Regions from separate parts of the Bacillus sp. GbtcB14 genome, predicted to be linked through region 2. Evidence: riboswitches for the same ligand, from Rfam matches in the RefSeq annotation. Region 2 holds a riboswitch; the other holds the start of a gene.
The links. Region 2 has a riboswitch for cyclic di-AMP ahead of KVT31_RS07120 (APC family permease). Riboswitches for the same ligand answer to the same signal wherever they lie in the genome.

Region 1 (3,424 bases), on a different contig from region 2:
TGTACATTCGCGTCTGCAGTTACAGCAGGACTTGCTAAAGGGTATTCAATTGAAGAGGCAGTTCAAGAGGCAAAACGATTTATTAGTATAGCGATTGAAGAGCCGTTGAATATTGGAAGTGGTCATGGACCAACGAATCATTTTGCTTATAAATTGAATGAAGTACAAGCATAAGTGAAAATTTAACCAGTGGGGATATACCCTCACTGGTTATAAATATTAATAGGGATTATTTGATTGGTTTAGCTTGTTTAAATGTGCCTTCTTAGATGAGTAAAGTATATACAAGGTGTGATGATATTAATATTAAAAATATAATGTATGGAATCATAGCTTTCTTATTATTACTTAAGTATTTACTATAAATTAATAACAAACAAGAAAGTAAAAAAATGATTTCTAATGTGGTGCGGAATTCAGTATAACTAGGAATAGTAACCAATATCGCTAGAATTATTAGTGACGAATTTCCTAGAATAGTTATTATTTGAATAAAATTTTTCTTTTTATCCTCGGTCATATACCATCCTCATTTCACCTTTAATTTTTAATCATTTCTTTATCTAGTATTATTACAATATGATTAATGAAAATTCCTATTGAATGTAAATATTTATTGTTTACTTTTTCCAAATACAAGAGTAATATATCAGCCAGAATACATTTTTTGTAATACGCTGAGTCCAAATATATGGAGCGGAGGAACCAATTTGTGCGTCGTCACTCGGGGTGAATCTTTCAATTTTGAAAGTAGGGCTACTCTCAAAGTCCGAATCCGACAGCTAACTTCGTAAGCGTCTTGAGAGAGGACGGTGCCATGATGGATACATCACTTCATCGGTCTGATTAGTATAGGGGAATATCAATCTATGTTTGAGTTCTTTTATGCTAAGGAGGATGAGGTACATGGAACTAACACTTATTTGTGTTGGAGGAGAAAGTAAGGTAAACAGTTTAAGAGATTTAGTTGCATTTCAACATGAGTTAATTATTTTTACAGCAAATGAAGAGATAGCGGCTGAAGTTAGGGATTGTGGATTTGATTGGACGTATAGTTGTAGTAAGGAGCAAGATTTTACTAGTATTTGTGAGTGTATTAAGAAGGTGATTTTATTAGGAGATGAACTTCCAATCGTTAGTTTCTTCACAGAACACATTCGCTATTCTGTTCAAGCACCTATTACTGTTGTTACAAGGAATAAACGATATCCAGCGAGGCTCTATGAAACAATTGGAGCTAAATTTGTCGTGTTTACGAATTGTGATAATATTTCTTTTTTATTTTTTGAATAGGGCGAGGGAGAGGAAGATGAAAGTGTTGCTACTAGGAGATATAGCGAATCGTTGGGCGGTATCAGTAGAGCGAGTTCAAGAATTGATCCAGATTGATCCTCTGTTTCCAAGGCCATATATTATATTACCATCAAAGGACAATTTATATTTAGAGACGGATATTAACGAATATGAACAGTTACATGTAGAATTAGCACAAGTTTATATTCGCGGGAGAAATTTACGCGCTTTTTTACGAGGGGAATAAATAGTGAATGAAAACAGAGCGAATGCTGAGTGCAACAAGCCATGCACTTCATGTCATTCGCTCTTTTGATTTCGTATTTAAAAGGTTATTTCTGTGAAAAAGAAAGAAAAGGCGAGAAAACAGATGAAAGAATATTAATAACACTCAATGTAAGCGTTTAAATAGATGGATATTTTCTTATTTTCAGTAATTTGCCTCTTTACAAGTTAAATATAGAGGAGTATATTTACTCTCATAAATCATTCATAAAATTTCCAAAAAAACCTAAAATCGCTGAGTTCCAGAAATGGAGCGGGGGAACCAATTTTGTGCATCGTCACTTGGGGTGAATCTTTCAGTTTTGAAAGTAGGGCTACTCTTTAGGCCCGAATCCGACAGCTAACCTCGTAAGCGTTTAGAGAGGAGGTTTACTTTGTGTTGTTCATTTCGAACACTAAGTAGAGCTTAGTGTTCTTTTTTTGATTGTTTAATGGTAAATTTTTACAAGAGAGAGGGATATCTATGTTAGATGTTGTAATGATCGGGATTTTTGTTGTGTTAGTCGCATCGATGGCAAGTCTTGCAAGTTGGTCAGATAAAGTTGTGAAAGAAGGGAAGCAATCATGACGATTGCCTTATCGGTTATTGTTGCAGCAATTACGGTGTACTTAGTGTATGCATTATTAAATCCGGAAAAGTTTTAATTAGGGGGAGTCATTCATTATGATCTGGGTCGCAGTTGTTATTACAATGCTGTTGTTTATTCTTGTGGCAAAGCCAACGGGAATCTATTTAGAGAAAGCCTTTCAAGGGAGTAAAAAGCTAGATAAAGTATTCGGGCCTTTTGAAAAACTTATTTTTAAAATTACGGGTGTAAAAGAATACAATCAAACGTGGAAACAGTACGCGTTGTCATTAGTTTTATTAAATGGATTTATGATTGTTGTCGTATATTTCATTTTCAGACTGCAAGGAGTATTGCCATTAAATCCAGCACACATTGAAGGAATGGAGCCTACGCTCGCTTTTAATACAGCAATTAGTTTTATGGCTGATACAAACTTACAGCATTATAGCGGTGAAAATGGTTTATCTTATTTATCACAATTAATCGGAATTACATTTTTAATGTTTGCAGCGCCGGCAACGACATTAGCACTTGTAATGGCGTTTATAAGGGGGCTTGCTGGAAAAGAACTCGGTAACTTTTTCGTTGATTTTACGAGAGCACTAACGAGAGTATTTCTTCCTATCGCATTTATTGCAGCACTAGTCTTTGTCGCCCTTGGCGTACCACAAACGTTAGACGGTGCCGTTACAGCACATACGATTGAAGGTGCAAAGCAAAGTATATTACGCGGACCAGTTGCATCATTCGTGTCCATTAAGGAACTTGGAAATAACGGTGGTGGATTTTTCGGAGCCAACTCTACACATCCTTTTGAAAATCCAGGGCAAATGAGTAATATTTTGCAAATGATGCTTATGATGTTATTGCCAACAGCACTTCCATTTACGTACGGACGAATGGTAGGAAATAAAAAACAAGGTCGCATCCTTTTCGTTTCACTATTCATGGTGTTTTTACTAGGGTTTATAACGATTACGACATCTGAACTAAACGGGAATCCGGTATTAAATGGAATGGGGATTGAACATGTACAAGGAAGTACAGAAGGAAAAGAAGTGAGGTTCGGAACAGTATTTTCTTCATTATACGCAACAGTAACGACAGCTGCTGAAACCGGAGCGGTGAATACGATGCATGATACGTTAACACCAATTGGCGGTCTAGTACCACTCGTAAATATGATGTTAAATACAGTATACGGCGGCGTTGGAGCAGGATTTGTGAACATTATTATGTATGCGATTATCGCAGTCTTTATATCTGGATTAATGGTT
Region 2 (3,424 bases):
GCCATAATTCCATTGCTAAATGGTATTGCTCATGTATCACTATTACAAAAAGAATTTGGCGTGGAGAAAGTGATTGGCGGTTTATGCTTTATCGAGACGACGTTAAACGATCAAGGAGAAATTGTACAAACTAGCGCTGCCAATAGACTTCTGTTTGGAGAAATGAAGCCTCAAGATTCAGAGAGAATAAAGCATATTGCTAAAGCATTTGCAGGTACGAAATCTAGTTTTGTTTTAAGTGAAAATATTACACAAGATATGTGGCATAAATATTTATTTATTACTGTAATGTCAGGTGTGACAACATTAATGCGTGCACCAATAGGACCGATTCGCGAAAGTGAAGGTGGACGTGATTTTATCCAAAACTTATTTGAAGAATGTGTGCAAATTATGAAATATATAGGGGCACCAGTTAAGGAAGATATTGCCCAGGAACATATGAAAACAATTGATAAAATTTCGTATGATATGAAGTCATCGATGCAGCGGGATATGGAAAAAGGTTCGTCTATTGAAGGGAAGCACTTACAAGGATATTTACTAGATGCAGCAGAACAATTTTCTATAGAAGCGCCGTTATTGGGTGCGGTATATCAAAATTTAAAGGTGTATGAAGAAAGGACCTTTAACAAATCAGCAATAGAATTGGATGTATGAAAAAATAAAAAAGAAAGCAATATATAAGTGTATTGCTTTCTTTTTTATGACAACTTATTTATTTCTTTTCGTTCTATCTGTCAAATTTATTTCCTGTTCACGTTTATCGTATAATTGATTAATTTCATTTGCTAATGCATCTAAATAGGAATCGGAAAAAATAGGCTTCTTTTCTTTAGACATATGGGTCTCCTTTATCGATTTTTTAATATTCATTATGTATATTTATCAGCGGATTATGCGCAATCATTTTAAATTTTTTCTTTTTCAAAATTTTTGTTTACATTTTGAAAATAAAGGAGTATTATAATCCACAGTTTCAATTTTCTAAATCGCTGAAACCGCATGGTACGGGGGACCCGTTCTTATGGATTATTACTTAATCCAATGGGGTGAATCCTTAAAAAGGTAGGGCTACTCATAGGCCCGAATCCGACAGCTAACCTCGTAAGCGTTATATTGAGAAGGAAGGTGGAGCTTGTGCGACAAAAAAAATAATGTCTACAAGTCTATTTCGTTATGGCTTGTAGACATTTTTTGTTTTCTGAAAAAATAGTTTATCCGCTGTAACTAGCAGAAAAGTTCGTACAAAATTATTGGAGAGTGGACAGCAGTGGTTTCATCAATCAAAAGATTTTTAATTGGAAGGCCGTTAAAATCAACTGAGTTAGGAGAGCAAAAGCTTAATAAAACGAAGGCGCTAGCCATTTTATCTTCTGACGCATTGTCATCGGTCGCATACGGACCAGAGCAAATATTAATCGCATTAGCAGGTCTTGGAGCAATAGCTTATTGGTATTCCATTCCGATAGCTGTTGGGGTATTAGTGTTATTAACTGCTCTTATTTTATCTTATCGCCAAATTATTTTCGCTTACCCGCATGGCGGAGGAGCGTATGTTGTATCAAAAGAAAATTTAGGGATGAATCCAGGGTTAATAGCTGGAGGATCTTTATTAGTCGATTATATTTTAACTGTTGCAGTAAGTGTGTCTGCAGGTACAGATGCGCTCACGTCTGCTTTTCCTAGCTTACATGCACATAGTGTAATTATTGCAGTTGTATTTGTTATATTAATTACGATATTAAATTTAAGAGGGGTAACGGAATCAGCTTCCGTTTTAGCATATCCTGTTTATTTATTTGTTCTAGCACTATTTATATTAATTGGGGTAGGGATATACAATATTTTAACTGGTCACGTGTCGCAGGCCTTACACACGCCGATTGGAACGCCAGTTGCAGGCATTAGTTTGTTTTTACTGTTACGAGCATTTGCTTCAGGAAGCTCTGCCTTAACAGGTGTTGAGGCGATTTCTAACGCAATTCCGAACTTTAAGGATCCTGCACCTAACAATGCAGCGAAAACATTGCTTGCAATGGGGGCATTACTTGCAGTTTTATTTTCAGGAATTGTCTTTTTAGCTTATTATTATGGAATTAATCCAAGTAAAGAAGTAACAGTTGTTTCACAAATTGCTGAACAAACATTTGGACGTAATTTCATGTACTATTTCATACAAGGTACAACAGCTTTAATATTAATTCTTGCTGCTAATACAGGGTATTCTGCATTTCCGCTATTAGCAGTTAACCTTGCGAAAGATAAGTTTATTCCGAGAATGTTTACGATTAGAGGAGACCGCCTAGGCTACTCAAACGGTATTATTATACTTGGAATCGCTTCGATTATTTTAATTGTAGCTTTCCAAGGACAAACAGAACATTTAATCCCGTTATATGCAGTAGGTGTATTTATTCCATTTACACTTTCTCAAAGTGGTATGGTATTAAAATGGCTTCGTGAAAAACCTGAAGGATGGGCTTTGAGATTAACGGTCAATTTAATTGGTGCAGTTATTAGTTTTATCGTAATGAGCATGTTCTTTTTAACTAAGTTTGCACAAGTTTGGTCGATCCTTATTTTCTTACCTGCCATCATCTTCTTGTTCCATAGAATTAAGAAGCATTACGATGCAGTGGGTGATCAATTAAGTTTAAAAACTTGTGAACCACTTGTTCCAATTGAGGGAAATGTAATTGTCGTTCCTGTAGCGGGTATGACTCATGTGGTGGAAAATTCATTGAACTATGCGAAGGCTCTTTCTGCAGATCAAGTTATCGCTGTATATGTTGCTTTTGACAGAGAAGAAGAAAAGAAATTTGAAGAGAAGTGGAAGAAGTGGCAACCTGAAGTAAGACTTGTTACCTTACATTCTCATTATAGAAGTATTATTCAACCGCTAACAAAGTTTATTGATACAGTGCAATATAAAGCGAGTGAATCAAATTACCGAGTTACGGTCGTTATACCACAGTTCATACCGAAAAAAGGTTGGCATAACATTCTTCATAATCAATCTAGTTTACTCATACGTGCGTATTTACTCTATAAAAGAAATGTTGTTATTACGACAGTTCCATATCATTTGAAAAAATAAGAAGATTTTTAGGGATAGCTTCAAGAAATTGAAGCTATCCCTTTTATGTATATACTATGCATAATTGCATACGGGTTCAAAAGATATATTAGTATAATTTTATCGATTGTAAGTAAGTAGTGTTTTTTGTTGTTACATATGGATATTTTCATCGGGAAAGTGAAGTGGATTATATTTTGAAATAAGGACAGAGAATCTTGAAAATAAAGGGAATCAAAATACTTCTTTACGTTATATAAATAGCTGTGTTTAAATGACCTTACAGTACAAAACTTACATGAAAACAAAACGGAATTTCATATTTACGTACGTTATTTAGTTTAA

Region 1: it holds a riboswitch for cyclic di-AMP, as region 2 does, so the genes downstream of both, KVT31_RS09090 (SipW-dependent-type signal peptide-containing protein) here and KVT31_RS07120 (APC family permease) in region 2, are expected to answer to the same signal.

Annotation. Positions count from the first base shown of each region.
Region 1 is NZ_JAGXJT010000003.1:13,929-17,352, forward strand. It holds gene thiD (bifunctional hydroxymethylpyrimidine kinase/phosphomethylpyrimidine kinase) at 1-174, shown strand, start outside; cyclic di-AMP (ydaO/yuaA leader) riboswitch at 666-813, shown strand; gene KVT31_RS09080 (hypothetical protein) at 907-1,293, shown strand; gene KVT31_RS09085 (hypothetical protein) at 1,310-1,540, shown strand; cyclic di-AMP (ydaO/yuaA leader) riboswitch at 1,802-1,947, shown strand; gene KVT31_RS09090 (SipW-dependent-type signal peptide-containing protein) at 2,042-2,146, shown strand; gene kdpF (K(+)-transporting ATPase subunit F) at 2,143-2,223, shown strand; gene kdpA (potassium-transporting ATPase subunit KdpA) at 2,243-3,424, shown strand, end outside.
Region 2 is NZ_JAGXJT010000002.1:424,162-427,585, reverse strand. It holds gene panE (2-dehydropantoate 2-reductase) at 1-660, shown strand, start outside; gene KVT31_RS30580 (hypothetical protein) at 715-843, opposite strand; cyclic di-AMP (ydaO/yuaA leader) riboswitch at 984-1,129, shown strand; gene KVT31_RS07120 (APC family permease) at 1,274-3,100, shown strand.